DNA from 3 places in the Mesorhizobium sp. LEGMi-168a genome. Region 3 is predicted to be linked to each of the others. Evidence: predicted binding sites of a transcription regulator. Region 3 holds the regulator's gene; each other region holds the start of a gene.
What was found. Region 3 encodes PhoB, which activates phosphate uptake and scavenging genes when phosphate is short. Its sites were predicted from a motif close to TGTCATNNANCTGTCAT; they were not measured.

Region 1 (12,946 bases), on a different contig from region 3:
AGAACACGCCGGCCGAGTTCTTCGACCATCCGCGCCATGAGCGCACGAAACTGTTCCTGTCGCAGATCCTGCACTGAGCGATCCGGCAGCGATTTCGGAAAAGCCCGGCCGCTAGGGTCGGGCCTTTTTGTGTCGGTAGAATTGGCAGCGCCTCATTCCTTCGCGCCCCCCTCTGGCCTGCCGGCCATCTCCCCCACGAGGGGGAGATTGGCAGTTGCGTCGCCTCGCTTCGCCTTGCAGCGCTGGTGATTGGCGAAAGCCGGCGTGACGTCTGATCTCCCCCCTTGTGGGGGAGATGGCCGGCAGGCCAGAGGGGGGCGCTGTCCCGCCAGCATATCTAGTTTCTGGTTGGCTTTTAAAAGCTTCTCAGCGCCTCACCACCTTCCACGGCTCCCAACCGTAAAGCCAGTCCAGATCCGCCGCGAGCTTATCCGCCGGCCGGGTCGCGAGCACCAGGTTGCGGGCGATCGCGACCGGTCCCCAGGCGTGCCAGGCAAGGCGGTTGAGCGCGCCGCGCCTGAGCACCTTCTCGATGCGCGGCCGTCTAAGATTCTCCCAGATGGCGAGGCTCTGCCATGGATCAGCCGGGAAATCTCCAACCAGGTCGGCGAGCATCGCTGCATCTTCGATCGCCATCGCCGCGCCCTGCGCCGCGAATGGCGTCATGGCATGCGCCGCGTCGCCGATCAGCGCGACACCTTCCGGCATCGTCCAACGCCTTTGCTCGACGGTGTGGATCGGAAACGCCGTCCATGGCCCGGCGAGCGCGGCAAGTCTTGCCAGCGCCGCCGACGTGCCGCGCATGGCGTTGGCAAGAATGGCAGGGTCGGCGTGGCCCGACCAGCCTTCCGCGATGCGCTCGCCCCTGGTGAAGGCCGCCAGGTTGAAGGCGCTGCCCTTGCTCACTGGATAGGCGACCATGTGGAAGCCCGGATGCAGAAAGGTGGTGACGCAGTCGGTCGCGCCGATCGCCGCGAAGGCCTGGCCGGCGGCGCTGTCTGCCGCCACCGTGGCGCGCCAGGCGAGCTCGCCGGAAAAGCGGCTTTTCCTGAAGGCGGGCTCCTTGCCGGCAAGTCGCGATCGAACCGACGACCAGACGCCGTCGGCGCCCACCAAAAGGCCGCCGGCCGCCTCCATGCTGCCGCCATCCCTTTGCGCCCTGACGACGATATTTTGCGGCGCGACGGCGATGTCCGTCACCCGCGCTCCGGTGATGAGTCGGATCTCGGGCCGCTCCGCAACTTTGGCCGTCAGCGCCGCCTGCAAATCGGCGCGGTGCGCCACGAGATAGGGCGCCCCCCATCGCTCTTCGCCCGCCTGGCCCAGCGGCACCCGCGCCAGCTCGCGCAAGCTGGCGGCGTCCTTCAGCACCACTGCTTCGGGCCTGATCGCGCTTAGCCGCAAGCTGTCGAGCACGCCGAGTTGGCGCAGGACGCGGGTCGCGTTGGGGGAAAGCTGGATGCCGGCGCCTGCCGCTTCGAGCTGGCCGGCCTGCTCCAGCATCGTGACGGCATAACCGCGCCCGGCAAAGGCAAGCGCTGCCGTCAACCCGGCGATGCCGGCCCCGGCGATGACGGCCTGCCGGGACCGTGCGTCAGTCATGATCTAGCAGTCATCCACGACCGGGAAGAATCAGGCGGCCTGGTCGATATAGAGGCAGCCAGCAGGTTCCGTTTCTGTCGCCTTCAGCTTCGGCGAATAGCGATAGAGGGTCGAGCAATAGGGGCAGACCTTCTCATTGTCGTCACCCATGTCGAGGAAGACATGCGGATGGTCGAAAGGCGGGTTGGCGCCGGTGCACATGAATTCCTTGACGCCGATGTCGATTGCCGGATGGCCCGCATCGTTCTGGAAATGGGGAATGGAACCGCCTGCCATCGTCGTCTCCTTCAGTTCGGCCCGTTTGCATCTGGATCATAACCGGTCAGTTTGCAAGATCGATGAAATGAAACTGTCGCAAAAGACTGGCAGAGGATAAGTTGAGCCGGTTAAGCGCATGACCCTGGGGATCGGAGCGATTCCGTGACCGATCATGCGTCACAGAAGCGTGTTAGAGCGTCGATCACGCGTCCGGCGGTGTATGGCGCTAAAAAGGGCGATTGCGGGCAAGAGCAGGAAACATGACCGAACTGAAGCCGGTGCAGAGCGAGTTCATCAGCGTCGAGGCGGCGAGCCCCGACGGCGGCAATCCCGACCGTTTCGTCAACCGCGAGTTCTCCTGGCTGCAGTTCAACCGCCGTGTGCTTGAGGAATCGCTGAACGGGCACCATCCGCTGCTCGAGCGCGTCCGCTTCCTGTCGATCTCGGCCGCCAATCTCGACGAGTTCTTCATGGTCCGCGTCGCCGGCCTTGCCGGCCAGGTGCGCGAGGGTATCGCGCTGAAGAGCCCGGACGGCCGCACGCCCGAGCAGCAGCTCGAGCAATTGCTGCGCGAGGTCGAGCGCCTGCAGGAAGACCAGCAGAAGAGCCTGTCGACCCTGATGGAGCTGCTCAACAAGGAAGGCATCGAGAGCATTACCCGCGACGCGCTGACGAAGGATGAGAGGGCTTGGCTGGAAGAGCATTTCCAGGACCAGGTGTTTCCGGTGCTGACGCCACTCTCGATCGACCCGGCGCACCCGTTTCCGTTCATCCCCAATCTCGGCTTCTCGATGGCGCTGCAACTGCGCCATCGCAAGAATGGCGAGGAGATGAGCGCGCTGCTGCGCCTGCCGGTGGCGCTGCGGCGGTTCATCCGTCTGCCCGACCGCAAGCACCATGTGCGCTTCATCCCGCTGGAGGAGGCGGTCGGCCTCTATATCGGCAAGCTTTTCCCTGGCTATGAGGTCAAGGGTTCGGGCACGTTCCGCATCATCCGCGACAGCGATATCGAGGTCGAGGAAGAGTCGGAAGATCTCGTGCGACTGTTCGAGACGGCGCTGAAGCGCCGCCGCCGCGGGTCGGTGATCCGTATCGAATTCGACACACTGATGCCGGCCGAGTTGCGCGACTTCGTCGCCGGCGAACTCGGCGTCACGTCAAGCCGCATCAGCGTCTTGACCGGCCCGCTGGCGCTCAACCAGATCTCCGAGATCGTCGCCATCCCGCGCGACGACCTCAAATTCACGCCCTACAATCCGCGTTTCCCCGAGCGCATCCGCGAGCATGGCGGCGACTGCCTGGCCGCCATCCGCGAGAAGGACATCATCGTCCACCACCCCTATGAATCCTTCGACGTGGTGGTGCAGTTCCTGCGCCAGGCGGCGGCCGATCCGGAAGTCGTCGCCATCAAGCAGACGCTCTACCGCACCTCGAACGACAGCCCGATCGTGCGTGCATTGATCGACGCGGCCGAAGCCGGCAAGTCGGTCACCGCACTTGTCGAGCTCAAGGCGCGCTTCGACGAAGAGGCCAACATCCGCTGGGCGCGCGACCTCGAGCGCGCCGGCGTCCAGGTCGTGTTCGGCTTCCTGGAATTGAAGACGCACGCCAAGATGTCGCTCATCGTGCGCCGCGAGGATGGCAGGCTGCGCAACTACGTCCATCTCGGCACCGGCAACTACCATCCCGTCACCGCGCGCATCTACACCGACCTGTCCTTCTTCACCACCGACCCGACGATCGCCCGCGACGTCGCGCAGATCTTCAACTTCATCACCGGCTATGCCGAGCCTGCCGAGGAAATGCGCCTTGCCGTGTCGCCCTTCACGCTGCGCAACCGCATCCTGAGACACATCTCCGATGAGATCGCCCATGCGCGCGAGGGCCGGCCGGCCCGCATCTGGATGAAGATGAACGCGCTGGTCGACCCGATCGTCATCGACGCGCTCTATGACGCCAGCCGCGCCGGCGTCGAGGTCGACCTCGTCGTGCGCGGCATCTGCTGCCTGAGACCCCAGGTGCCTGGCCTTTCCGAGAATATCAGGGTGAAGTCGATCGTCGGCCGCTTCCTCGAGCACAGCCGCATCTTCTGCTTCGGCAACGGCCACGGCCTGCCGTCCGACGAGGCGATCGTCTACATCTCCTCGGCCGACATGATGCCGCGCAATCTCGACCGCCGCGTCGAGACCCTGGTGCCGATCACCAATCCAACTGTGCATGAACAGGTGCTTGGCCAGATCATGCTGGGCAACGTCATGGACAACCAGCAAAGTTTCGACGTATTGGCTGATGGCACCTCCCGGCGGGTCGTGCTGGAGGAGGGCGAGGAACCGTTCAACGCGCAGGAATATTTCATGACCAATCCGAGCCTTTCCGGACGGGGTGACGCGCTGAAATCGCATGCGCCCAGGCGTATCGCCCAGTTCAAGCGCCGCAAGAAGAACGGCGCCGCGTGATTTCAATTTCCCAGGGCCGGCTCCAGGACCGGCGGCCGCTGTCGATCATTGACATCGGATCGAACTCGATCCGTCTCGTCGTCTATGAAGGGCTGGCGCGCTCGCCGACGCTTTTGTTCAACGAAAAGATGCTGGCCGGCCTCGGCCGCGGCATCGTTTCGACGGGCAAGCTCGATCCCGAGGCGGTGACGCGCTCGATGGAGGAGTTCCGCCGTTTCCGCGCGCTTTCGGACCAGGCCGGCGCCGAGCACATGTATGTGCTGGCGACCGCGGCGGCGCGCGAGGCGGTCAATGGCCCGGATTTCATCCACCGCGCCGAGGATGTGCTGAAGACCGAGATCCGCGTGCTCTCCGGCCGGCAGGAGGCGCATTATTCCGCGCTCGGCGTCATCTCCGGCTTCTATCCGGCCAACGGCATCGCCGGTGACCTTGGCGGCGGCAGCCTGGAGCTCGTCGACATCAATGGCGAGTCGATCGGCGACGGCATCACGCTGCCGCTCGGCGGCCTGCGCCTGCAGGATATGGCGAAGAACTCGCTGGTCCAGGCACAGAAGATCGCCCGCCAGGAATTGGCGCGGGCGAAGCTTTTGAAGGGCGGGCAGGGCAGGGTCTTCTACGCTGTCGGCGGCACCTGGCGAAACCTTGCCCGGCTGCACATGGAGATGAACAACTACCCACTCGGCGTCATGCATCATTACGAGATCGGCGCCGACAGCGCCCAGAGTTTCCTCAGGCAGGTGGCCAAGGGCGAGGTCGAGAAGGTCCGGGGCATCGAGGGCGTCTCCAAGAACCGCCGTTCGCTGCTGCCCTACGGCGCCGTCGTGCTGCAGGAGATCATGGCGGCCATGCAGCCCTCGAAGATCGTCGTCTCGGCGCAGGGCGTGCGCGAAGGCTTCCTCTATTCGCTGCTCGACGCGGCCGAGCAGAAAGCCGATCCGCTGATCTCGGCCGCCGAAGAGCTGGCGCTTTTGCGCTCGCGCTCGGTCCACCACGCGCACGACCTCGTCGAATGGACCGGCAAGGCCTTCCAGGCCTTCGGCATCGACGAGACGGCGGACGAAGCACGCTACCGCCACGCTGCCTGCCTGCTCGCCGATATCGGCTGGCGCGCGCACCCCGAATATCGCGGCAGGCAGTCGCTCAACATCATCGCGCATGCCTCCTTCATCGGCGTCGACCATCCCGGTCGCGCCTATCTGGCCTTGGCCAGCGCCTACCGGCATGACGGTATCTTCAACGATGGCATCGCGCCTGAGATCAAGACGCTGGCGCCGCCGCGCGTGCTCGAGCGTGCGCGTGCGCTCGCGGCGATGATGCGGGTCGTCTATCTGCTGACGGCGGCGATGCCGGGCGTGATGCCGCGGCTCAAATGGGAAAGCCGCGGCAATGGCGCGCTGGCGCTGGTGCTGCCGGCGTCGCTCGCCGACCTCTATGGCGAACGCCCCGCCGGGCGGCTGGCGCAATTGGCGCGCATCACCAACCGCCGCCTGGTGCTGGCGGTCGAGGGCGGGCCGAGTGTGTCGGTAAAATAGGGCGTCTCTGTCAAATAAGGTTCGGTGAAACAGGTGGCTCAGGTCACCTCGGCGCCGATGCCGATGCTCCGCCCGTCCGCCGACCATGTGCCTGCGCCGGCCATGGCAAGCGCCAGGAAGCCGCCGGCAATGGCGATGTCCTTCATCAGCATCTGCTGGTGCATGAAGGCTAAAGTCGCATCGTCAGCGCCCTGGCCGTAATGGCCGATGAAGCCGGCGGCGATCGAGAAGGCGGCAAGCAGCAGCGCTGCGATCCGTGTCTGGAAGCCGACGAGGATCAGCAATCCGGCGATCAGCTCGAACAGGCCGGTGCCCCAGGCTGCAAGAGTCGGCAGCGGCAGGCCGAGGCCGGCGAAATAGCTGGTCGTGCCGGCGATGTTGGTGAGCGCCTGGAACCCGGAGGGCACGAACAACGCGGCGAGCAGCAGCCGCGAGACGAGAAGCAATGCGTTGCGGGGCATTGGTCACCTCCCTTGCCGGCATCATGCCGGCTGCCGGCGCAGTCTACGCCTACAACCGGAAAACGAAAAAGCGGCGCGGAAAATTCCGCGCCGCTTCGGTTCGGTTGGGAGGAACGTTTCAGTCTGGGCGGAAAAGATCAGCCGCGCTTGGCGTCGATCGAATAGACGCCGGCGCCCGAGGAAGCGAGCAGGATGAAGCCGCCGGTGATGGCGAGGTTCTTGAGGAACTGGATCATCTGCATCTGGTCGGCCCAGCCGGTGTGAGCGACCAGCCCGGTGGCGATCGTGAAGATCGCGAGCACCCAGGCGGCGATCCGCGTCTGGAAGCCGACGAGAATGGCAAGGCCGCCGAGCAGCTCGATCAGGCCGACGACAACGGCCGTTACGGTCGGCAGCGGCAGGCCGAGCGCGCCGAAGTATCCAGCGGTGCCGGAAATGGCGGTGAGCTTGCCGAAACCGGAAAGCAGGAAGATGACGGAAAGCAGGATGCGGCCGAGCAGGATAGTAGTGGAGCTGTTGGACGCAGTGCCGGCGGCAGCGGCGGAAGTGTTGATGGACATGGCGAGTCTCCGAATGGGGTTTGAATGCCCAGTCAGATAGAGGACGAAGACTGTTCACCAAAGCCGCTTATGCGACGACACATTGTTCACAGATTATATGTTTCCGTGATCGGGCGGCCGGCGCGAATTCGTTTCGCCTGACTTGGCTGCGGGAGCAAATTCTCCCACTGCCAAAATGCCACCCAACACTTCATCCCGGATGCGTCATGTCCTCCGGCCGCACCAGCCGGTCGTAATCGGCCTCGCTGACCAGACCGGTGGCCAAGGCTTCCTCGCGCAGCGTGGTGCCGTTCTTGTGCGCGGTCTTGGCGATCTTGGCGGCATTGTCATAGCCGATGGTGGGGGCCAGCGCCGTCACCAGCATCAGCGAACGCTCGAGCGCCGCCTTGATGTTGTCTTCCCGCGCCTCGATGCCGACCACGCAATTGTCGGTGAAGGAGACCGAGGCGTCGGCGAGCAATTGCACCGACTGCAGGAAGTTGTAGGCCATCAGCGGGTTGTAGACATTGAGCTCGAAATGGCCCTGGCTGCCGGCGAAGGTGAGCGCGGCATTGTTGCCGAACACCTGCACGCAGACCTGCGTCAGCGCCTCGCACTGGGTCGGGTTGACCTTGCCGGGCATGATCGACGAGCCCGGCTCGTTTTCCGGCAGCGACAGCTCGCCGAGGCCGGAGCGCGGGCCGGAGCCGAGGAAGCGGATATCGTTGGCGATCTTGAACAGCGCGGCGGCCGCCGCGTTGATCGCGCCATGCGAGAAGACCATGGAGTCATGCGCGGCCAGCGCTTCGAACTTGTTCGGCGCGGTGACGAAAGAAATGCCGGTGATGGAAGCGATGCGGTCCGCCACCTTCTCGGCAAAGCCGACCGGCGCATTGAGGCCAGTACCGACAGCGGTGCCGCCTTGCGCCAGTTCTTGCAGGCCGGGCAGCGTCTGCTCGATGCGCTTGATCGACGAGGCGACCTGTGCGGCATAGCCGGAAAATTCCTGGCCGAGGGTCAGCGGCGTGGCGTCCTGCGTATGGGTGCGGCCGATCTTGATGATGTGGTTGAAGGCGCGGGCTTTGGCGCCGAGCGCCTTATGCAGATGATGCAGCGCCGGAATGAGGTCGTGCACGATGCGCTCGGCGCAGGCGATGTGCATGGCCGTCGGATAGGTGTCGTTCGACGACTGGCTCATATTGACGTGGTCGTTCGGGTGCACCGGCGTCTTCGAGCCCATGACGCCACCAAGCATCTCGATCGCCCGGTTGGAGATCACCTCGTTGGCGTTCATGTTGGACTGCGTGCCGGAGCCCGTCTGCCAGACCACCAGCGGGAAATGGTCGTTGAGCCTGCCGTCGATGACTTCCTGCGCGGCTTCCACGATCGCCTTGCCGACGGCCGGATCCAGCCGCTTCATCTCCATGTTCACTTCGGCCGCCGCGCGCTTGATGACGCCGAGTGCCCGCACGATCGAGGCCGGCTGCTTTTCCCAACCGATCTTGAAATTGCCCAGCGAACGCTGCGCCTGCGCGCCCCAATAGCGGTCGGCCGCAACCTCTATGGGACCGAACGTATCGGTTTCGGTTCTGGTCTTTTGAGCGCTCACGGGAAATCTCCGGTCTGTCAGTTTGGGCAACGGCGTATCGCGTTGCACAAACGGCAGCAAGCGGAGATTGCGAGGGAGAGGGATGCAAATCGGTTTGAAATGGCGCCTCTTCCTTCTCCCCTTGTGGCGGGGCGGTGGTGACGGCCAATCTCCCCCCTTGTGGGGGAGATGCCCGGCAGGGCAGAGGGGGGCGCGAAGGAACGCAACCTTTCAGTAGAGCCTGTTCACAACCAAGGCCATAAGTACGCAGTAGAAATACGGATAAGCCGGCGGGACAGCGCCCCCCTCTGTCCTGCCGGACATCTCCCCCACAAGTGGGGAGATTAGCTACCCATCGGCGGCCCCAGAATATCGATCCCATTCTCCGCGCACATCCTCGTCAGCGCCGCGATCATCTCGGGCGTCGGCTCCGCCGGCGGCGGCAGGTCCAGCCGCTCTGCCGGCCGGCTTGCCTGGCGAACCATCGTCTCGAAATCCGAGCCGCGCGTGACGGTAAGCGTATGCGCGCCTTCCGGGGATTCGACCTTGAACGTGTGCGGCAGGCCTTTCGGCGCAATGACGGTCTCGCCGGAGCCGACGATCCGCTCATGGCCGTTGATCTGGAACCGCATCCGTCCCTCGATGACGTGAAAAATCTCATCCTCGTTCCGGTGCACATGCAGCGGCGGAGAATCGCCATAAGGCAGGCGGTGCTCGATGACGCAGATGCCGTCCTCGCCGTCGGCCGAGGAGACCTGGATGGCGACGAGCGTGTTGTTGAACCAAAGGAGTTCCTTGCCTGCGATGGCGCTGTTGATCATTGTCATGGCTGCTCTTTCCTTTGTCGGGCCGGCGAAGCGGCGTCGACGCGACCTAACCAAGGACGGGCGGGCGATGGAAATCGAATGATCGTATGGGGCGAATTGATGCGATGAATTTGAACGCGCTGGATCTCAACCTGGTGAGAGTCCTCGACGCGCTGTTGCGCGAGAAGAGCGTGACGCGCGCCGGCGAGCAGATCGGCCTCAGCCAGCCAGCCGTGAGCGCGGCGCTCAACCGCCTGCGTCATGCGCTCAACGACCAGCTTTTTGTCCGGCGCGGCAACGACATGGTGCCGACGCCGCGCGCCGAAAGCCTGGCGGAGCCGGTGCGCGCGGCGCTGCGCGAGATCGAGCGCGCCTTCCAGCCCACGACGGACTTCGATCCGGCGACACTCGAACGGACCTTCACCTTCATGGGCGCGGATTTCTTCTCCCTGCTCCTGATGCCGCCCTTTGCCGCACGCATCGCGGCGATGGCGCCCCGCGTCTCGTTCCGCTTCCTCGATAGCGCCATCGGCGATGTCTCCAGGCTGCTGCAGGAAGATCAGATCGATGTGGCGCTGGAGCGTCCGCTGGAGGTCGCTGAATGGGTCTCCAGCGTGCCGCTGTTCGGCTCGCCCTTCGCCATCATCGCGGCGAAAGACAATCTCGCGCTACGCCAGGCGGGCATCGGCGAGGGCGAGCAGGTGCCCCTCGATCTCTTCTGCGAACTGCCGCATGCGCTGCGCTCCATCGATGGCTCGATGTCGGGCTTCACCGACGACGCGCTGGGCAGGATGGGCCGGGCGCGCCGGGTCACGCTCGCCCTGCCGCATTTCCAGGCCGTCGCGCTGGCGGTGGCGAGCGGACCTTATCTGGCCGCCGTCCCAAGGCAGTTCGCGACGGCAGCCGCAAAATCCTTGCCGATCGGCATTTATCAAGCGCCGATCTCGATTCCTTCGCCCGCGGTCAGGATGTACTGGCACGCCCGCCGCGACGACGAGCCGCCGCATCGCTGGGTCCGTGAGCAGATCCTCGCCGAGGTCGAGGCGCTTGGGTTCAAGGAGTGGGCCGACGTCGAAAGCGTCGATTGAGGACTGAGCCCGGTATGAAACTTATCCGGCCGAGGCCAGGCCGACAGCTGATTGCTGGCGCATGGCGAGGCGGCCGGTGACATAGTCCTTGACCTGGCGGACCGCCTGATCGCGCGTGACACTGCCCGGCTGCAGGCCGAGCCGCAGCCACAGCCCGTCGATCAGCGCGGTGACGCCGAGTACGATCTCGTCGGCCACTTCCGGTGTTGCGACGCCGCGCAGGCCGGACAACAGGTTGGAGCGCATGCGCGCGTGGATGACCTTCTGGATGCGCGCCAGCTTCTCGTCGCGTGGCACCTCGGCGCAGAGCGAAAGCCAGGCATGGCAGAGCGGCGGCCGGAACAGATGTTTCTCGAAATTGCCCTCGATCACGGCGTCCAGCCGCTCCATCGGCGTTCGCGTTCGCCGAAGCCGGGCAATCACCGCGTGGCAGAGCACGGCGTTCGCCTCGCGCATCGCGTGCTCGAACAGCTCCTGCTTGTTGCGGAAGTAATGCAGCACGATGCCTTTCGACGCGCCGGCCTGCGCTGCCACCTTTTCCAGCGTCGCGCCGGCAATGCCTTCGCGCTCCAGCACCGCGAAGGCCGCCTGCCGCAACTCCTTGCGGCGTATGTCGCTGAGACGCGTGAGCTTCACCGGATCGATCCATGCATCGCGAATCCATGTTGACATTTTCGTCCGCTCAGATCAACAATTGACCAATGGGACAATAACATAACCAAATGGTCAATATGAGGAGGACTGGAATGTTGCGTATGCTTGCGAAAGGCGTTTGTCTCGCTGCCCTGATGCTGACCGCTCAAACGGCTTATGCGGCCGAGGCGGGTCAGTGTAGGGCGGTCCGCATGGCGGAGCCCGGCTGGAACGATCTCGCCTTCACCACGGGCGTGGCCAAGGTGCTACTCCAAGCGCTGGGCTACGAGCCGCAGAGCGAGGTGCTCGGCATCAACGTCATCTACGAAGGCATGAAGAACAAGGATCTTGACCTGTTCCTCGGCTACTGGGACCCGGCGATGGTCACCTACTATGAGCCCTACAAGAAGGACGGCTCGATCGAGAATGTGCGTGTCAATCTGGTCGGCGCCAAATACACCTTCGCCGTGCCGACCTATGTTTGGGAGGTCGGTGTCAAGGACCTCTCCGACCTGCATAAGTTCGCCGACAGGTTCGGCAAGAAGATGTACGGCATCGAGCCCGGATCCAACCAGCTGATGATGGACGCCATCGCCGATCCCAAGTTCGGCCTCGACGGCTGGCAAGTGGTCGAGTCGAGCGAAGCCGGCATGCTTTCGGAGGTCGGCTACGAGATCAAGGAGAAGCAGTTCATCGTCTTCCAGGGCTGGGCGCCGCATCCCATGAACACGATGTACGAGTTCAAGTACCTGACCGGCGGCGACAAGTTCTTCGGCCCGAATTTCGGCGCCGCCACAGTGACGACGCAGGTGCGCAAAGGTTTTCTGCAGGAATGCCCCAACGTCGCGCAGTTCCTCAAGAACCTCGCCTTCGACATCGACATGGAGAATGTCGGCATGGGCTACCTCATCAATGACGGCATGAAGCCGGAGGAAGGCGCCCTGAAGTCGATCACGCTGAATAAGGACCGGCTCGACGCCTGGCTTGCCGGCGTCACCACCTTTGACGGCAAGCCCGGCCTTGCCGCGGTCAAGGAGAAGCTCGGGCTGTGACGTCGGCGGCTTTGGACCTGGCGGAGCAGGATGCTCAGGCGGCCGAACAGGACGCGTGGGCTGGCCGCAAGCGGTTCGCCGATGTCGGCGGTCTTGACCTCGCCTATATCGAGGTCGCCGGGTCGGAACCGCCGCTCGTCATGGTGCACGGATTCACCGACACCAGCCGTAGCTTTTCGCTGCTGGCGCCGCGTCTCGCCGGTCCGCGGCTGATCATGCCGGACCTGCGCGGCCATGGCGCATCGCCGGCGGGTGAGGGCTGCACTGTCGCCGATTTCGCCGGGGACATTGCCGGATTGATCCGCGGCCTGCGGCTGGATCGGCCGGTTGTCGTCGGCCATTCGCTTGGCGCCATGGTGTCGATCGCACTGGCCGCGCGTCATCCGGAATTGATCGGCGGGCTGGTTGTCGTCGCCGGCACGCTGAAACCCGATTTTCCGCCGGACCATCCGCTGGTGGCCGGCGTGGTGGCGCTGCGCGACCCGATTTCACCCGCCGATCCCTTCTACAACTGGTGGCATGCCTGCGGACCGGGCGTGCCGCTGGCTTTTCTTTCCGGCCTGGCGGACGACGCTTCGGCGATACCGGCGGTGCGCTGGCGCGCCATTCTCGAAGAAATCCGGCGGACTGATCTGACCGCCGCGGCCAAGGCCGTACGGGCCAAGACGCTGATCATTGCCGGCGGGCGCGATCCGCTTTTCGGCGCGGCGCACCAGCAGGCCCTGGCTCAGGCGCTGGCCGGCTCACGTCTGGCGTGGGCGCAGGACTGCGGTCACAACCCGCACTGGGAGGATCCGGTTTTTGTCGCCGAGGCGATCGCCAGGACGTTTCAGAGCGCGGAACCGTGATTATTCAACCGCGATCGGACCGTAGGCGTCAGGCGCAATGTCGCGGCCGGCTTTGTGCGATCGGCCTGCGTGGTTTCGCGCCA
Region 2 (5,513 bases), on a different contig from region 3:
GTCGGCAGCATCAGCCACTTTTTGTGGCGCAGCGTGCGTTCGGTGTCCTCGAGACCCATTTCCCAGTGCTCGCGCATCGAGGTGCCCGAGAACTCGTAGTCCTTGGCGTGACCCTCATAGCCTTTGTGCTGGTAGATCAGGTGGACGATGTTGACGACGCCGGCATCGGAGTAGTCGGCGATCAGTTCCTTCTCACCATCCTTCAGTTGCTCCGGCGGCACGCGCTTCAAGGCATCGAGCAGCTTCATTTTGAGCGCATGGATGCGCTGGAAATTGTCGGTGTTCTGGCGCGTGCGGCTCGAATACATGATGTCCTTGTGGCGCGACAGCACGTCGGCCATGCCGCGCGGCAGCGCGCCGCGGGCGCTGAACAGATCGACCTGGAAGACCAGCGAGGAACGGTCTTCCTCCTGGTCGAGCAGATATTGCAGCGGCGTGTTGGAGACGATGCCGCCGTCCCAGTAATACTCGCCCTCGATGCGGATCGAGGGGAAGGCCGGCGGCAGCGCGCCGCTCGCCATGATGTGCTCCGGCCCGATGCGCACCTTGTCGGTGTCGAAATAGACAAAGTTGCCGGTCCTGACATTGACCGCGCCGACGCTGAGCCGCTTCCTGCCGTCGTTGAGCACGTCGAAATCGATCAGGCTCTCCAGCGTCTCTTTCAGCTCGGCGGTGTCGTAGAAGCTGGTGGCGCCGTCCGCGCCGGGCGGCTGGAACCACGGGTTGGGACTGCGCGGCTTGAAGAAGCCGGGCTGGCCCATGGTCATCGTCATCCATGACGAGGTGCGGTTGCGGATGTCGCGATAGATGTCGCCCTCGGGCGTATAGGCCCAGATCTTGCGGCCGGAGATCGTCTGCCAGAACTGCTCCAGCCGCTGCAGGCGTCGGCTCGGCTCATTGCCGGCGATGATCGAGGCGTTGATGGCGCCGATCGAGACGCCGGAGAGCCAGGTCGGCTCGCAGCCGGCATCGGAAAGCGCCTGGTAGACACCGGCCTGGTAGGCGCCCAGCGCGCCGCCGCCCTGGAAGACCAGGGCGATGCGGTCATATTGCGCGGTGATTTCCTCAATAGTGGCGGCAACCGCCTTGTTTCGGGTGCGTTCAAGCACGAGCCTTCTCCGGCTGGATTGCGCTGGCCGCCGACTGGTCAGCGAGATAATCATGGACGACTTCGCCCAGCCCGAGCGTCAGATCGGCGGTGAAATGGACGGCCGAGACGACCTCGAGCACCGGCAGCTTCGCCACGTCGGCCATGACATGGGGCCGAAGGTCGAGCGCGGCCGGCGCCGTCCACGCCTCCTTCAGCGTCACATCGGTCAGGTAGTAGCGCACCAGTTCGCAGATGCGCGGGCTGCCGTCGACATGCGGGATGATCTTGATCAGGAAGTTGGGCGCGGCGAGCGAGGCGAGCACGGAATCATGGTCGGCCTCGCGGTGCTTGTAGCCCATCGTGCCGGTGGCGCAGAGCACGCTGCCATAGTGAAGGGTGCCCACCACCACTTCGCCCTCATGCACGATCTTCGGGTTGGCGAGCTTCTTCGGAAAACCCCAGAGCTCGCGGCCGCCGGCGATCGGCGCGTCGTCGTCGAGATACATGGAGTGGACATAGCCGCCGTGCTGTCCGCCGAAACGCACGGGAATGACTTGGCCGGTCTCGGTATAGTCGCCGAAGCCGGTCGAATCCGGCATGCGGATGAACTCGTATTTGACCAGCGGCTCATCGATCTCGAGCGGCGCCGGCACCACCGCCTCCAGCGCTTCGCGCGTCGTGCGGTAGGTGATGATGATGTATTCGCGATCGAAGAAGCGATAGGGGCCGGGCGGAAAAGACGGGTTGGTGAGCGGCATCGCATAGGCGCGCTTCACGACATCGGCGATTTCCATGCTGGTGCCCCGTGCTTGAAAAATGACCCCGCGCGAATACGCTGGCAAATATGTTGCATGGCAGCATGACAGTGCCGTGTCAGCCGCACGACGGCGCGTCACCGAGCCGGCAAAGGTCGTCGCAACCTTGTAATCGAGCCGACACATGGTCGTGGCATTGTCATGTTGCGTCGCACAAACTATCTGCCTCATAGTCCCTCCCTTCTCTTGCGAGATTTCCCATGGGTTCCCTGTCTTCCAAGAATGCGCTCGTCACCGGCTCGACCAGCGGCATCGGCCTTGCAATCGCCCGCGCCTTTGCCGCCGAGGGCGCCAACGTCACCATCAACGGTCTGGGCGATGCCGCTTCGATCGAGCAGGAGCGTGCCGGCATCGAGAAGGATTTCGGCGTCAAGTGCCGCTATTCCGGCGCCAACATGATGGACGGCGCCGCGGTGACCGCCATGGTGCGTGAGGCCGAAGAGGCGTTCGGCAGCCTCGACATCCTGGTCAACAATGCCGGCATCCAGCATGTCGCGCCGATCGAGGAGTTTCCCGACGACAAGTGGGAGGCGATCATCCGCATCAACCTGCTTGCGGCCTTCTATGCCATCAAGGCGGTGCTACCGGGCATGAAGAGCCGCAAATGGGGCCGCATCATCAACACGGCGTCGGCGCACGCGCTGGTCGCCTCGCCGTTCAAGTCGGCCTATGTCTCGGCCAAGCACGGCATTGCCGGCTTGACCAAGACGGTGGCGCTGGAGGTGGCGCAGGACGGCATCACCGTCAACGCGATCGCGCCCGGCTATGTCTGGACGCCGCTGGTCGAGAAGCAGATCCCCGACACGATGAAGGCGCGAGGCATGACCGAGGAGCAGGTCAAGCACGACGTGCTGCTCGCCGCGCAGCCGACCAAGGAGTTCGTCACCGTCGAGGAGCTTGCGGCACTGACGCTCTTCCTCTGCTCGGACGCCGCCAAGCAGATGACCGGCACGACCTTGCCGATGGATGGCGGCTGGACGGCGCAGTAGGCGCGCTTCCCTAAGGGGGCGCCGCCGCGGCGTCCTTGCCGGTCCCCATGGCTATTGAAGTCGCCCGTAATGGCTCAGGACAAGGCCGACGGCTCCGAGCAGCACATCGTTTTCGGTGTGCTTGCCGATGATTATTCGCGTGCGCCTGTCGGGGGCGACGTCCCGCGCCTTGATCAGGGTGTGCCGTTCATAGGCTGCGATGAGCGGCGTAAGCAGGATGTCGCCGGCGAGCGCCATGCGTCCTCCGATGATGATGAGGGGCGGGTTCAGAACGGATCCGATCATGCCCAGGCCACGGCCTGCCATTTCGGCCGTATCCTCGATCATGCGCAACGCTCCGACATCGCCTTGCTCGGCCATGCGGATCACATCGTCCATCGTGACGCGCCGACCCGTCACGCGCGCGATCTGCTCCAGCGGCCGATTGAAGCTGGCGTAGAGTTCCAGGCAGCCTCGATTGCCGCAGCGGCAAAGATCGCCGGTTGGATCGATGCTCATGTGACCGAACTCGCCCGCGCCGCCGGCAATTCCGGTCACGACGCGTCCGTGCTGAACGATCGCGCCGCCGACCCCGAGGTCGATCTTGAACAGGACAAAGTCCTCGTAGCCGACGGCGGCGCCCCACATCATCTCGGCGATGGCGGCGCAGTTGCTTTCATTGGCTGCGAAGATCGGCTGCTCCAGCACCGGCCCGAAGACATGTCGGATGTTGACGCCAGCCCAAGTGGGAACGATGCTGGCCCGCTGGACGAAGCCTTCGGGACTGACCGGTCCCGACACCGAAACCCCGACACCCAGGAGGCCAGACGCAGGCAAGCTGTTCTCCTCGTAGCATTGCGCGATCGCCGCCTTGGTGAGCTTTGCCGCCCGGTCCGGAGGATAATCCAGGCCGAGGGTGATAGTTTTTTCAGAAATGAACGAATGTGAGACGTCGGCCACAGCGACCCGAATCTCGTCGAGACTGAGATGAATGCCAACGCAGGTGCCGGCTTTAGGATTGAGCGTCAGCGTCGCTGCCGGCCGGCCGACGCCTTTGGCCGCTTCGTCAGCCGCCGCCAGTTCCACCACAATCCCCGACTTCTTCAGGCCAGTCAAAGCCGTCGAGACGGTCGAGCGGGCCAGGCCGGTGAGCCGGGCGATCTGCGCGGCGGAAATGGCGCCGCGCTGGCTGAGACACCGGACGATAAGGCTTTCAGGCGTGCCCGGAGGCTGGCCGTCCAGCAGCGATCTGAGCAGGCTTTTTGTCATTTTTGTCGTAAAGCTCCTTGACTGTCGATCGTATTTGATCATTCTAGAAAAAACTAGAGGCCCTCTGCGATGCGGGCGGTCTCGGCGAAACGGTCGTGATGAACCGTGCTGAAATCAAATGGGAGTGAGACGATGAGATATCTGAGGGCGACCCTTGTCGCTACGGCGGCATTTGCCTTTCTTGCAAACACGGCACTCGCCGAGCCGAAGACCAACCTGCTCCATCAATGGGCGACCGGATCGGATGCGCAGGCTATAGCCAAGCTTGGCGAGATGTTCGAGGCGAAGGGCGGAAAATGGCAGCAGACCTCGATTGCCGGCCATACCGCGAACACACTCGCCAAGCTGCGCGCCGACGTGATCGCAGGCAACGCTCCGCCGGCGGTTCAGCTCAAGGGCCCCGAGATCGCTGAATGGAACAAGACCGGCATGACCGCCGATCTGGACGATCTCGCGAAGGCAGAGAATTGGGAGAAGGTGGTGGCGCCGGAATTGCTGCCGGTGATGAAGCCGAGCGGCAAGTGGGTGGCGGCACCCATGAACATCCACCGCATCAATTGGATATGGGCTTCGCCGAAAGTCATGCAGGCCGCCGGCGTGACGGAGGTTCCGAAGACCTGGGCGGAGTTCAACGCAGCCTGCGACAAGGTCGTGGCGATTGGCAAGATCTGCATCTCGCACTCGACCGCCGACTGGACCGACGCCACCGTCTTCGAGGTCGTCCTTTATGGCCAGGATCTCGATCTTTACAGGAAGGCCTTCGTCGAGGGTAACGTCGACGCCATGCGCAGCGAGGGCATGGTGAAGGCGTTCGAACAGTTCCGCACCATGACGTCCAAGTATATGGATCCCGGCATGAACGGCCGCGACTGGGATTCGATGTCGGCTCTCGTCGGTCGCGGCGAGGCGGCGTTCCACATCATGGGCGACTGGACGATCGGCCTGCTCACCGCCGCGGGCTTCAAGGAAGGAACGGATTATGTCTGTGCCCAGGCGCCAACCGACTGGGGCAAGCCCGGCTTCATCCTGAACTCCGATTCCGTCGTGTTCTTCCAGCAGAAGGACCCGGACTATGTCGAAGGCCAGAAACTGCTCGCCAGCACCATCCTGTCGCCGGAGTTCCAGACCGTCTTCAACCAGGCCAAGGGGTCTATCCCCGCGCGCCTGGACGTCGACCTGTCAAAGGGCTTCAATCCCTGCCAGCAGAAGTCGCAGAAGGACCTGCAGGCCTCGATCGAAGCGGGAACGCTGGTCCGCTCGATGGCCCACAACATGACCATCCCGCAAAAGGTCCGCGGCGCCATCATGGACACGATCACCGAATTCGTCGCGTCGCCGGATATGTCCGCCAAGGATGCGGCCAACGCCATG
Region 3 (12,946 bases):
AGCACTTCCATCGAGCCCGAGAACAGGAAATCGGCATTCGGATCGGCGCCCGAGCCCTTGATGAAGACGTAGTTGCCTTCGGGCTTGGCCTTGAACACCTCGCGGGCCTGCATGCGGCCGACTTCCTTGTTGTCGAAGGTCAGGTAGAACACGTCCTTGTTCTCGATCAGGCGGTCGTAGCCGACGACCGGAATGCCTTCGTCCAGCGCCTTCTGAACTGCCGGCCCAATCGCCGAGGCGTCCTGCGCCAGGATGATCAGCGCGTTGGCGCCCTGCGAGATCAGGCTCTCGACGTCGGTCAGCTGCTTGCCCGGATTGGACTGCGCGTCGGCGGAGATGTACTTGTCCCCGGCGGCCTCGATGGCCTTCTTCATCGCCGCCTCGTCGGTCTTCCAGCGTTCTTCCTGGAAATTCGACCACGAAACGCCGATCACCTTGTCCTTTGCCTCTGCGACCGACGCCAGCGTCAGCGACATGGCGACACCCGCCAGGATGGCGGTTGCGAATCTCTTCATGATTTCCTCCCTGCGCCATTGCGGCGCGACCCAGACTGGCCCGAAGGCCGCACACAGAGGCTTTTTTTCGAGCCTCGAAAAAACACTGATGCAACGTCGAAGCGCTGTCAACTGCGATTCTGATGGTTTTTGAGGTGTCGCAAACTTTTTTTCGAGCTCCGCAATAAATAATGACAGCCCCGGCAGCTTCTGCCAGTATCCCTAGCACGTCGGCGACGGCCCATGGCATGATGAGAAGGCCGCGACGCCCGGGAGGAAGGAAAACGATGTCGGTCGGAATCCGCCACGACGACCTGCGCCGGCGCAACCGCGCCATGGTGCTCTCGGCCGTGCGCCGGGCCGACCAGCCGTCGCGCACGGAAATCGCCGCGACCACCGGGCTCAGCCACTCGACGATTTCGGCGATCTCTGCCGACCTGATCCAGGAAGGCATCCTGGCCGAGAGCAAGCCGAGCGAGACCACGTCGCTGAAGCGCGGCCGGCCACAAGTCGGCCTCGCCCTCAACCCCGAAGCGGCCGCGGTGGTGACGGTGGTACTGTCGCTGAATTTCCTCTCCGTCGCCGTCATCGACTATGCCGGTCAGGTCATCGCCGAAGAGCAGCGGCGCCTCGACACGCTGACCATGCCGCGCGACGAGCTGATCGGCGAATGCACGGCGATTGTCCGGCGCCGGCTGGAGGACCCGGATCTCGATGTCGGCAGCGTCGCCCGCATTGCCATGGGCATCCAGGGCATCACCGATTCCCACGCCCGCGCCATGCTGTGGTCGCCGATCACGCCGCTGACCGACATTCCCTTCGCCGACATCCTGGAGCATGAATTCGGCATTCCCGCCACCATGGAGAACGACTGCAACATGATGGCGGTGGCGCTGCAATGGCGCGACCCCGACCGCTACCGCGACAACTTCATCGCCATCCTGCTCTCGCACGGCATCGGCATGGGGCTGGTGCTGAAGGGCGAGCTGTTCACCGGCACGCACTCTTCCGGCGGCGAGTTCGGCCACATGATCCACCGTCCCGGCGGCGCGCTCTGCCGCTGCGGACGCCGCGGCTGCGTCGAGGCCTATGCCGGCAACTACGCCATCTGGCGCAGCGCCATGAAGATGAGCGAGGATGCCGAGCCGGTCGACGTCGGCGACGCCGACATGCGGGCTCTTGCCGCGAAGGCGCGCGAAAAAGACGGCCCGGAGCGCGAGGCCTATCGCCGGGCGGGCGAAGCGCTGGGCTTTGGGCTGGGCAGCCTGTTCGCGCTGATCGACCCGGCGCCGGTCGCCATGGTCGGCGTCAGCGCCGCGGCTTTCGACCTGATCGAGCCGGCGTTGCGGGAAGCCATCGCCCAGACCGCCGGCGGCCAGCACTCAAAATCGATCTCCTTCGACACTGAGCCGAACGAATTGCCGCTGATACGCGAAGGCTGCGCCATGCGCGCGCTGAGCTTCGTCGACCAGGAGATTTTCGCGCCGGGCGTGCAGGCGAGGACCGGCACCGGAAAGAACGTCGCCTGATCAGTCTTCCCTGATCGCGTAGCCCGCCCCGCGTATCGTGCGGATGACGTCCGGCATGCGGCCGTTGTTGACCGCCTTGCGCAGGCGTCCGACATGCACGTCCACCGTGCGCTCGTCGATATAGATCGTCTCGCCCCAGACATTGTCGAGCAGCTGGCTGCGCGAGAACACCCGGCCGGGATGCCGCATCATGAATTCGAGCAGCCGGAACTCGGTCGGGCCGAGCCTGATCTCGCTCTTCTTGCGGTAGACGCGGTGCGATTCGCGGTCGAGCACGATGTCGCCGACCTTGAGCACGCTGGACAGCACCTCCGGCTTGGCGCGGCGCAACAGCGCCTTGACCCTGGCCATGAATTCCGGCGTCGAGAACGGCTTGACCAGGTAGTCGTCGGCGCCCGTCGAGAGGCCGCGCACGCGATCGCTTTCCTCGCCGCGCGCGGTCAGCATGATGATCGGCAGCCGCTCGGTCTCGGGCCGCATCCTGAGGCGCCGGCAAAGCTCGATGCCGGAAACCGCCGGCACCATCCAATCGAGCACCAGAAGGTCGGGCACGTTCTCCTGCAGGCGGATCTCGGCCTCGTCGCCGCGGGTCACCACCTCGACCTGATAACCCTCGGATTCGAGGTTGTAGCGGAGCAGCACCCCCAGCGGCTCCTCGTCCTCCACCACCATGATGCGTGGGGCGATCATTTGGCAGGCACCTTCGCTGTCACGCCGCCGGCGCCGACATCGCCGTCTCGTCCTGCTTCGGACGATTGGCGGGCAATTGGGTGCCGGTCAGCACATAATAGGCGTTCTCGGCGATGTTGGTCACATGGTCGCCGATGCGCTCCAGATTCTTGGCGCAGAACAGGAGGTGCGTACAAGCCGTGATGTTGCGCGGATCCTCCATCATGTAAGTCAGGAGCTCGCGGAAGACGGAGGTGTATTTGACGTCGACGCGCTCGTCGTCGTTCCTGAGCTTGGCGAGCGCCGTGGCGTCGCCCGCCGTGTACTCCTCGATCACGCCCTGGACCTGGATCAGCACCAGCTGCGCCATCGCGTCGATCGAGTGCGATAGGTCGCGCGGCGCGGCGCTGACGCCGACGGAGCCGACGCGCTTGGCGATGTTCTTGGCGAGGTCGCCGATGCGCTCGAGGTCGCCGGCCATGCGGATGGCGCCGACCACGCTGCGCAGGTCGTCGGCCATCGGCTGGCGCTTGGCGATCAGCGTGATGGCGCGGTCGTCGAGCTCGCGCTGACGCGCGTCCATGATGGCGTCGTCGGAGACGACGCGCTGCGCCAAAGCATTGTCGGAATTGAGCAGAGCCTTGGTCGAGGCGCCGACCATCGAGCCGGCGAGATCGCCCATATCACGGATGAGCCGGCTGATCTGCCCGAGATCCTCGTCGAAGGAAGCGACCGTATGGGCCATGATTGATGTCCTCGTGTGAACTCAGCCGAAGCGGCCGGTGATGTAGTCCTGCGTGCGCTTCTCGCGGGGCGAGGTGAAGATCTTCTCGGTTCGGTCGAACTCGACCAGCTCGCCGAGATACATGAACGCCGTCTGCCGCGACACGCGCGCCGCCTGCTGCATGTTGTGGGTGACGATCACGATCGTGTAGTCGGCCTGCAATTCGTCGATCAGTTCCTCGATCTTGGCGGTCGACAGCGGATCGAGCGCCGAGGCCGGCTCGTCGAGCAGGATGACCTCCGGCTTCACCGCCACGGTGCGGGCGATGCAGAGCCGCTGCTGCTGGCCGCCCGAAAGGCTCTGGCCGCTGGCGTTGAGCTTGTCCTTGACCTCGTTCCACAGCGCCGCGCGCTTCAGCGCCTGCTCGACGCGGTTGTCCATCTCGGCCTTGCTGATCTTCTCATACAGCCTGACGCCGAAGGCGATGTTCTCGTAGATCGACATCGGGAACGGCGTCGGCTTCTGGAACACCATGCCGATCTTGGTCCTGAGCAGGTTGAGGTCCTGCGAGCGGTCGAGGATGTTCTTGCCGTCGAGCAGCACCTGGCCTTCGGCGCTCTGCTTCGGATAGAGCTCGTAGATGCGGTTCAGCACGCGCAGCAGCGTCGACTTCCCGCAGCCCGACGGCCCGATGAAGGCGGTGACGCTGCGTTCGGGCAGCGACAGGTTGATGTCCTTCAGCGCCTTCGACTGGCCATAGTAGAAGTTGAGGTTTTTGACCTCGATCTTGGCCTTCTCGACGGCAGTGTCGGCTACGTTCAGGTCGGTGGACAACATCGGTTTCATCTGTCCTCTCTGCGTCCGGTAAGGCTGCGGGCGAAGACGCTCAGCCCGAGAACCGTCAGGGTGATTATGAGTGCGCCCGTCCAGGCCAGCTGCTGCCATTCCTCATAGGGGCTGAGCGCAAACTGGAAGATGGTCACCGGCAGGCTGGCCATCGGCGCGTTGAGATTGCTCGACCAGAACTGGTTGTTGAGCGCGGTGAAGAGCAGCGGCGCCGTCTCGCCGGAAATGCGGGCGATCGCCAGCAATATGCCGGTGACGATGCCGGACAGTGCGGCGCGATAGGCGACCGAGCGGATCACCACCCAGCGCGGCGCGCCGATGGCGGTGCCGGCTTCGCGCAGCGCGTTGGGCACCAGGTTGAGCATGTCCTCGGTGGTGCGCACCACGACGGGGATCACCAGGATGGACAGCGCAACCGCGCCGGCGATCGCCGAGAAGTGGCCCATCGGGCGCACCATCAGCTCATAGACGAACAGGCCGACGATGATCGAGGGCGCCGACAGCAGGATGTCGTTGATGAAACGCACCACCGTGGTCAGACGCGAGAAGCGCCCGTATTCGGCCATGTAGGTTCCGGCGAGCACGCCGATCGGCGTGCCGACGATGATGCCGATGATGGTCATCACGATGCTGCCGTAGATGGCGTTGAGCAGACCGCCGGCGTCGCCGGGCGGCGGCGTCATTTCGGTAAAGACGGCCAGGGAAACGCCGGAGAGCCCTTTGTAGATCAGCGCGCCAAGGATAAGCGCCAGCCAGGCAAGGCCGATGCCCGCCGCGATGACGCACAGCGCCATCATCACGGCATTCTTGCGCTTGCGGCTTTGGTGGAGCGATGCGGCTGTCGACATCGGTCAGGCTCCGGTCCGGCTATCGATGCGCAACAGCATGTAGCGCGCGATGGCGAGGATGATGAGAGTGATGATGAACAGGATCAGGCCGAGCGCCACCAGCGAGGATGTGTAGAGCTCGCCGTCGGCTTCGGTGAATTCGTTGGCGATGGTCGCCGAGATCGTCGTGCCCGGTGCAAACAGGGAAGCGCTGATGCGATGCGCGTTGCCGATGACGAAGGTGACGGCCATCGTCTCGCCGAGCGCGCGGCCGAGGCCGAGCATGACGCCGCCCATGATGCCGACGCGGGTATAGGGGATGGTCACGCGCCGGGTCACTTCCCAGGTCGTGCAGCCGATGCCGTAGGCCGATTCCTTCAGCACCGCCGGCACGGTGTCGAACACGTCCTTGGTGATCGAGGTGATGAAGGGCAGCACCATGATGGCAAGGATCAGCGACGAGGTCAGCAGGCCGATGCCGTAGGGCGGACCGGCAAACAGGCTGGAGAGGCCCGGTATGCCGTGGAAAAGATTGATGATGAAGGGCTGCACCGTCGTCTGCAGGAAGGGCGCGAAGACGAACAGGCCCCAGATGCCGTAGATGATCGAGGGAATGCCGGCGAGCAGCTCGACCGCGATGCCGATCGGGCGGCGGAGCGGGCGCGGGCAGAGCTCGGTCAGGAAGACGGCGATGCCGATACCGATCGGCACGGCGATAAGAATGGCGATGGCAGAGGTGACGATGGTGCCGTAGATCGGCGCCAGGGCGCCGAAATTCTCGGTGACCGGATTCCAGGCCTCGGTGGTCAGGAAGGAGAAGCCGAACTTCGACAGCGCCTCCCACGAGCCGGCAATCAGCGAGATCGCGACGCCACCAAGCAGGACCAGCACGAGGATGGCGGAAGCGCGCGTCGCCGTCCGGAAGGCCATGTCGGTGAAGGCGAAGCGGCGCACCGTCGCTTCTCTGGTCCGCATGGCGGACGATGTCACGGCTTCGGAAACGGCAGTCATCTAGCCCCTCGCATTTCGAAAGCGACAGGAGGGCGCCGGAGGCGCCCTCCTTATTCCGCAGGAATTACATGCCGGAGTAGAGCGGCTTGCCGTTCGCGTCGACGATGTCCTTGCCCCACATCCCCTCGACGCTCTTCACGACCGCGTCGGGCATCGGAACATAGTCCAGCGCGCCGGCCATGTCGTCGCCCTTGGCGTAGGACCAGGCGAAGAACTTGAGCGCTTCGGTCGTGGCCGCCGCATCGTCGGGCTTCTTGTAGACGAGGATCCACGTCGCAGCCGTCATCGGCCAGGATTCGGCGCCCGGCTGATTGGCCAGGATGACGCCGTAGCCCGGCTGCGAGCTCCAGTCGGCGTTGGCCGCGGCAGCCGAGAACGCCGCCGCCGTCGGCTCGACCTTCTTGCCGTCCTTGTTCACCAGGTCGGTGTGGGTCAGCTTGTTCTGCTTGGCATAGGCATATTCGACATAGCCGATCGCGCCGCCGGTTTGGGAAACGTTGTTGGCAACGCCCTCATTGCCCTTGGCGCCAATGCCGACTGGCCATTCCACAGCCTTGTCGACGCCGACCTTCGACTTCCAATCAGCGCTGACGTCGCCGAGATAGTATGTGAAGTTGAACGTGGTGCCCGAACCATCGGAACGGTGAACCACCGCGATCGCCTGCGACGGCAACTTGACGTCGGGATTGAGCTTCTTGATCGCCGCGTCATCCCAGCTCGTGATCTTGCCGAGGAAAATGTCGGCCAGCGTCGGGCCGTCGAGAACCAGTTCGCCCGGCTTGACGCCTTCGAGATTGACGACCGGAACGATGCCGCCCATCACCATCGGGAACTGTGCGAGGCCGGTGCCGTCAAGTTCTTCGCCCTTGAGCGGCGCATCGGAAGCGCCGAAGGTCACGGTCTTGGCCTTGATCTGCTTGATGCCGCCGCCGGAGCCGATCGACTGATAGTTGAGACCGACGCCGGTCTCCTTTTTGTAGGCGTCAGCCCACTTGGCGTAGATCGGATAGGGGAAGGTGGCGCCGGCGCCCGAGATATCGGCCGCCATCGCGGCGGAGATGGAAAGCGTGGATGCCGCAGCCATTGCAATCGCAACGGCCGCCGAGCGGATGAAATGTCTCATGTGGCCTGCTCCTGTTCGGAATATGGTCTTTCGGCACCCGTCTATCGGCGCCCGGGGAGCGCAATAGCCTTCGATTATTACAGTCGCATGACAGTTTCGTGTCAGCCCGGTAACGTCTGAACAGGGATAGCTGGAGAGGCCTGCGGCCGCCTTTTGCGGGCCAGCCGGAGTTTGCCGCGGGAATCAGCAACTTGTCCGACTTTTGAATCAAAAATTATCCCGGCGGCCGGATCTCGGCCGCCGGGAAATAAAATCCGGACGAGAGCGCGTTGCCCGAAAGCCAGAGCGGATCATGGCCTAGCCATCGCCGAAAACAGGTCCGTTGGGGTAGAGTCGACGCTGTTCCTTGCCGGCGGTCGCTGCTCCCGCCCGTAACCGAAGGGCGGAATCGACAGCCGCTATTGTTCCGGCTTGACCATCGCTTTGGTATGGTGCGATCACACCATACGTCCGCGTAACGAACGAGCAGCGGATGCCGGCTAAGAGAAAACCGCCCTGGCAGCGCCGCACTTTTCCTGGAAGTGCTTTTAGCCGGCGCTGCGTCGGACCTCCGCATCCGGGCCGAGCCATCTTTCGAGCTTTTCAAGCAGCGCCTTCGGGCTGATCGGCTTCGGCAGGTAGTCGTCCATGCCGGCTTCCAGGCAGCGTTCGCGGTCCCCTTTCAGCGCGTGCGCCGTGACGCCGACGATCGGCACACGCGTCCCCATCTCGGCTTCGAGCTGGCGGATGGCCGCGGTCGCCTCCAGCCCGCTCATCTCCGGCATCGATACGTCCATCAGGATCATGCGCGGATTGAGCTTGCCGAAGGCGTCGAGCGCCTTGCGGCCATTGCCGACGATCTCGAAATGATAGCCGGTCTCGCCGAGGATTTGCGTGAACACCAGCTGGTTCACCTCATTGTCCTCGGCGACGAGGATATCGAGTCCACGCTCCACGCCGGCCGGGCGCGGACGGGCACGCGCCGGCGGCGGCTGCAGCAGGACGCGGTCCGATGCCGTCGCCTGCGCCGTCGGCGCCCGCGACGCGCCGGCCCCTGTCCCTATGCTGCCGGCCAAAGGCGGATGGATGGCCGCCGTGCTGTGGCGATGGCGCTGGATGGTCGCGACCAGCGTCTCCAAAAGGATGGAGGAGCGCGCCGGCTTGATCAGCTGCGCATCGATGCCGAGATCGCGATAGGCGGCGCTGGCGAGCGACTGGTCGACCGAGGTCAGCATGATGATCGGCGTGTGCGCGAGGCCGGCGGTGTTGCGCAGGATACGCGCCATTTCGGCGCCGGTCATGCCCGGCATCTGGTAGTCGAGCACGACGCAGTCGACAGGCACGCCGTAGGCGGCGGCCGCGATCAGCACCTTCAGTCCCTCGGCGCCGCTTTCCGCCGCGCAGGAATCGAAGGTCCACGAGGCCATCTGCTCGCTGAGGATCGAGCGGTTGACGGCATTGTCGTCGACGATCAGCACGCGCGCGCCGGTGACGTCGACCGGCATGATCCGCTGCCCGCCCTGTTCGGCCCGCGGCAGCGTGACGGTGAACCAGAAGGTCGAGCCCTTGCCCTCGGCGCTGTCGACGCCGATCTCGCCGCCCATCATCTCGACCAGCCGCGAGGTGATGGCAAGGCCGAGCCCGGTGCCTTCGTGCCGCCTTGTCGAGGAGGTGTCGACCTGGCTGAACTTCTCGAACACCAGCTTCAGCTTGTCCTCGGGAATGCCGATGCCCGTATCGGTGATCGAGATGGTGAGCCTGGTGCCCGCCGGGACCCGCTCGCCCGTCACATCGACCAGCACGTGACCTTCGTCGGTGAATTTCACCGCGTTGCCGAGCAGATTGGTGACGATCTGCCTGAGGCGGCCGACATCGCCGACGAACTGCCCGTCGAGCCCTGGCTGGACGCGGACGATGAGCTCGAGGTCCTTCTCCTTGGCGCGCGTCGAAACCAGCGTCGCCACATCCTCGATCGCCTCGGCGAGGTTGAAGGGCGCCGGGTCGAGCACCAGCTGGCCGGCGTCGATCTTGGAGAAGTCGAGGATGTCGTTGATGATGGTGAGCAGCGCGTTGCCCGATTTGACGATGATGTCGGTGAACGTCTTCTGCTTCGGGTCGAGGTCCGACTTGGCTAGCAGCTCGGCCATGCCGAGCACGCCGTTCATCGGCGTGCGGATTTCATGGCTCATATTGGCGAGGAACTCCGACTTGGCGCGGTCGGCGAGCACGGCGCGCTGGCGCGCCTCGCTGAGCTCGGCCTCGCGCTGTTTCAGCTCCGTTATGTCCGTGGTCGATCCGATCAGATAGAGCGAGCCGTCGGACGCGATCATCGCGCCCTTGCGCGCGAACTGGTGACGCACGCTGCCGTCGGGCATCGTCACCTTTTCCTCGATCTCCTGCGTCTCGCCGGTGCGCAGCACCGCGAGGTCGCCCGCGATGAAGGCTTCGCCGTCCGCGCCGAAGATCTCGACATCGGTCTTGCCGATCGCCTCTTCCTTGCTGAAGCCCGTGAGGTCGCACCAGCCCTTGTTGACGTAGAATTGCCTCAGATCCGAGCGCTTGGCGTAGATCGACACCGGCACATTGTCGATCAGGCTGCGGAACACCTCGTTCTCGCTCATGCTGTCCTTGAGCGCCCGCTCGCGCGCCTTGACGTCGGTGATGTCGGTGCTGGAGCCGACCAGATGCACCGATCCGTCGACAGCGACGAGGCGGCTCTTGCGTGTCATCAGCTGCCGCACCGTGCCGTCGCGATGAGTGACGGGTTCCTCGACCTCGCGCCCATTGCCGGTGGCCACGACCTCGGAGTCGTCATGGCTATAGCTCTCGGCGTCCTCGGAACCGAAAAGCTGGCGGTCCGTCTTGCCGATGACGTCTTCCTTGGCGATGCCCGTCAGCGCGCACCAGGCCTTGTTGACGAACTCGATGCTGAGATCCTCGGCCTTGATGAAGGCCGCCACCGGCAATTCGTCCATGACATGGCGGTAAAGGTCGATCTGGCGCATCGAGTCGCGCAGCGCCTTCTCGCGAGCCTTGAGGTCGGTAATGTCGACACGAACGCCGATGAACGTGCCGTCATCGGTGCGCATATCATAGACCTGGTACCAGCGCCCGTCGGGGTTGAGGCGCTCGTAGGAAGAATTGGGCAGCCGGTAACGCTTGAGCACGGCGTCGAGCCAGCGCTCGGTATCGACGCCGTAGAGGCTGTCAATCTCACTGTCGCCGCTCGACCGGAAATAGCCGACGGAATGGCCGAGCTCCAATGCCTCGCGGAAGCTGCGGCCTGGCTGCCAGGCCGGCTTCAGTGCCGGCAGCGTATCCTGCAGCTTGCGGTTGGCGAAGACGAACTTGTCGTCGCGGTCATAGATGATGACGCCGGCCGGCAGCGACTCCAGCACGGTGGCGAGATTCTTGCGCGCGTCCTCGGCCTCGGTCTCGCGATGCTTCATGTCGGTGATGTCGACATAGGAGATCAGCCTTTTGCCGCCGGCAAGCGGCGCCAGCGAGGCGATCAGCGTGCGGCCGTCATTGCGCGGCAACTGCCTGGAGCCGGCAACGCCTGCCCGGATTTCCGCCTCGCGCCCGGCAATGTGGCGCTGCCATTCCGCCTCGTCGTCGCCATAGGGGTCGGCGTCGCGGCTCGCCTCCATCAGTTCGCGAAAACCGCAGCCGACCGTGGCGCGACGCGGATCGATCTTCCAGAAGTCGTAGAAGGCGCGGTTGATGATCTCCGCCCTGAGATCGGCATCGAGGACGATGACGCCGATCGGCATCGAATCGACCACCAAGCGAAGGTTGGCGAGCGCTTCCGAAGTCCCTGCCGCCTGCTGTGCTCCGGCGAATGTTTCGCCGCCGCCCGCAACCATCCTTTGGGAATCGCGCGCGTAGTCCGTCCCGAAAGTCCCGTCCGTGTCCGCCATTCCTACCCCCAGGCCGAACCCTCGCCGGTTCGTCGGCGGAATGTGCCCGACAAGCATTAACGATCCGCTAACCTTAACGATTCGCAACCGAACGCGGCCGATGCCGTTAATGCATGTCGCCCAAAAGTGCGTAGCGGTTTTGGCGACATGCATCAAAACAAAAGACTTGAAGCGCATCGTATGAATCCGTTTCGGAGCCACGCGCATCAAATCAGACGCTGGTCCGATGCCTGCTGCGGTAATCCGTCCGTTGGCGGACCCGGCGCTACCGGGCTATAAAGTCCGTGGGGGTAGATTGCTGATGCTTGGTCGAATGCTGACTTTTATTCTGTGCCCGGCGCTGCTTGCGGCAAGCGGCTGCGCGCGCAGCGACGACGGCACGGTGATCATTCCACGGCAGCTCGATGTCAGGCGTGTCTGGGACAAGCCGCCGCAGCAGGCGCAAGCAAGCCCGCCGCCTGTCGCCGTCGGCGTCTTTCCAGCGCCGCCCGAGGCGGCAAGATCGGCGCCGCGCAGATATCGGAAGCCGCCCGCAAAGCCGCCGGCGGATGCGCAGCCGCCGGATGCGTCTGCCGGCCCGGAGAAGGCGCTGGCCTGCCGCAATATCAGCGAACCCGGCAAGCGCTTTCGCGTCGTGTGCGACTAAAACGGATTCAGGCGACGCTTTAGTTCCTGGCAATTGCGGTCGAAGCTGCCGGCCGGGATCAGTCCGCCGGGAAAAAGGCGGAGCCGACCACCCGCACCGGCCGCGATCCGACCGACCTGGTCGGCGTCTGGCCCTCCGCCGCGCCTGCATCGGCTGCGGCCGCATGGGCCTCGGCATCAGCGTCCGCGGGCGATGGAATATCCGAAACCGTGCCGAGATCGGGCTTTGCCGTCGGCAACGGGATGATGGCGTTTTGCATGTTGCCCGGCGTCACGGTGCGCGCCCTGAGCTCGGCGACGCGTTGATAGTAGCGCTTGAGATCGCAGCCCTTGAAGCTTGCGTCGTCGCGATACCGGAAAGCGGTCGGAAGCTCGGTGTACGGCCTGCGCGTCTCGACCGCGACCATCTGATCGGTCTCCAGGTTCGGATCGCTCAGCGTATAGAGGTCGACGCCTGGATCGTCGCAAATATAGCGGCACTGATCGGCCGTGTCCTTGAGGTCGTTTTCTCGTGCGAATTGCGAATTCGGCGCCGGGAAGAAATAGCCGTCCGAAAGGCGCACGCAGAACAGCATCGCATTGCCGCCGAACGTCGTGCCGGAGGATTGCGGCTTGGGCTCCGACGCCGACCCCTGCTGCCGCTTCGGTGCGGATTGGCAGCCCAGCGCGACATATCTCGCCTGCAGGTCGCCGCGGCCTGGATTGCCGATGCCAGCGATCCGGCGCTGCACCTCGGCCCTGCTCCTAGCAAGGTCGGCGCAGGCGTTGAAGAAGCCGCCCGTCGCGCTGCTGGCGGTGCAGCGGCGCTGCCTTTCGACGCCCTGGATCGCGGCGAGCTGGCGCCGCAGCTGGGCAAGCTCAGGGCTGGCCGCGCCACGTCCGGCAAGCATCTGGTTTCTTAGCGCGCCGCAAGGGTCAGCATAGGAGACCTTTGCGAATACCAGCAACGCGGCAACAACCAGGAGAGGGACCGTGAGAAACCGCAAGCACGTCATTTGACCATCGCCTTGCTCAAACCACGTCGAAGCTCTAAACGAATACAAGCTTCAACTAAATGAGATTATTGTCATATTCGTAAGGTAAACCGTCTCGCACATCCTTACATTTTGATCGTTATGCTCAATCTTGTAAAATGAATATTACACTTTCATTTCAAGATTGAGACAGGCAGCCGAAAAA

Region 1: the regulator PhoB is predicted to act here: its motif matches at 1,942-1,958, upstream of AC4FWB_RS23725 (RNA degradosome polyphosphate kinase).
Region 2: the regulator PhoB is predicted to act here: its motif matches at 2,013-2,029, upstream of AC4FWB_RS33660 (acetoacetate decarboxylase).

What each region holds. Positions count from the first base shown of each region.
Region 1 covers NZ_JBZEGV010000021.1:13,403-26,348, reverse strand. Annotated here, with positions in the region: gene AC4FWB_RS23740 (amino acid ABC transporter ATP-binding protein) at 1-77, shown strand, start outside; gene AC4FWB_RS23735 (FAD-dependent monooxygenase) at 367-1,602, opposite strand; gene AC4FWB_RS23730 (zinc-finger domain-containing protein) at 1,633-1,878, opposite strand; gene AC4FWB_RS23725 (RNA degradosome polyphosphate kinase) at 2,121-4,316, shown strand; gene ppx (exopolyphosphatase) at 4,313-5,848, shown strand; gene AC4FWB_RS23715 (DoxX family protein) at 5,887-6,309, opposite strand; gene AC4FWB_RS23710 (DoxX family protein) at 6,447-6,869, opposite strand; gene fumC (class II fumarate hydratase) at 7,060-8,457, opposite strand; gene AC4FWB_RS23700 (cupin domain-containing protein) at 8,781-9,263, opposite strand; gene AC4FWB_RS23695 (LysR family transcriptional regulator) at 9,368-10,330, shown strand; gene betI (choline-binding transcriptional repressor BetI) at 10,352-11,002, opposite strand; gene choX (choline ABC transporter substrate-binding protein) at 11,077-12,015, shown strand; gene AC4FWB_RS23680 (alpha/beta fold hydrolase) at 12,012-12,863, shown strand; gene AC4FWB_RS23675 (NIPSNAP family protein) at 12,845-12,946, opposite strand, start outside.
Region 2 covers NZ_JBZEGV010000065.1:445-5,957, forward strand. Annotated here, with positions in the region: gene AC4FWB_RS33655 (patatin-like phospholipase family protein) at 1-1,109, opposite strand, end outside; gene AC4FWB_RS33660 (acetoacetate decarboxylase) at 1,102-1,884, opposite strand; gene AC4FWB_RS33665 (3-hydroxybutyrate dehydrogenase) at 2,106-2,894, shown strand; gene AC4FWB_RS33670 (ROK family transcriptional regulator) at 2,946-4,142, opposite strand; gene AC4FWB_RS33675 (ABC transporter substrate-binding protein) at 4,275-5,513, shown strand, end outside.
Region 3 covers NZ_JBZEGV010000019.1:62,314-75,259, reverse strand. Annotated here, with positions in the region: gene xylF (D-xylose ABC transporter substrate-binding protein) at 1-515, opposite strand, end outside; gene AC4FWB_RS22810 (ROK family transcriptional regulator) at 782-2,023, shown strand; gene phoB (phosphate regulon transcriptional regulator PhoB) at 2,024-2,713, opposite strand; gene phoU (phosphate signaling complex protein PhoU) at 2,733-3,440, opposite strand; gene pstB (phosphate ABC transporter ATP-binding protein PstB) at 3,459-4,262, opposite strand; gene pstA (phosphate ABC transporter permease PstA) at 4,259-5,110, opposite strand; gene pstC (phosphate ABC transporter permease subunit PstC) at 5,114-6,100, opposite strand; gene pstS (phosphate ABC transporter substrate-binding protein PstS) at 6,165-7,223, opposite strand; gene AC4FWB_RS22775 (response regulator) at 7,751-11,122, opposite strand; gene AC4FWB_RS22770 (hypothetical protein) at 11,436-11,768, shown strand; gene AC4FWB_RS22765 (DUF2865 domain-containing protein) at 11,827-12,657, opposite strand.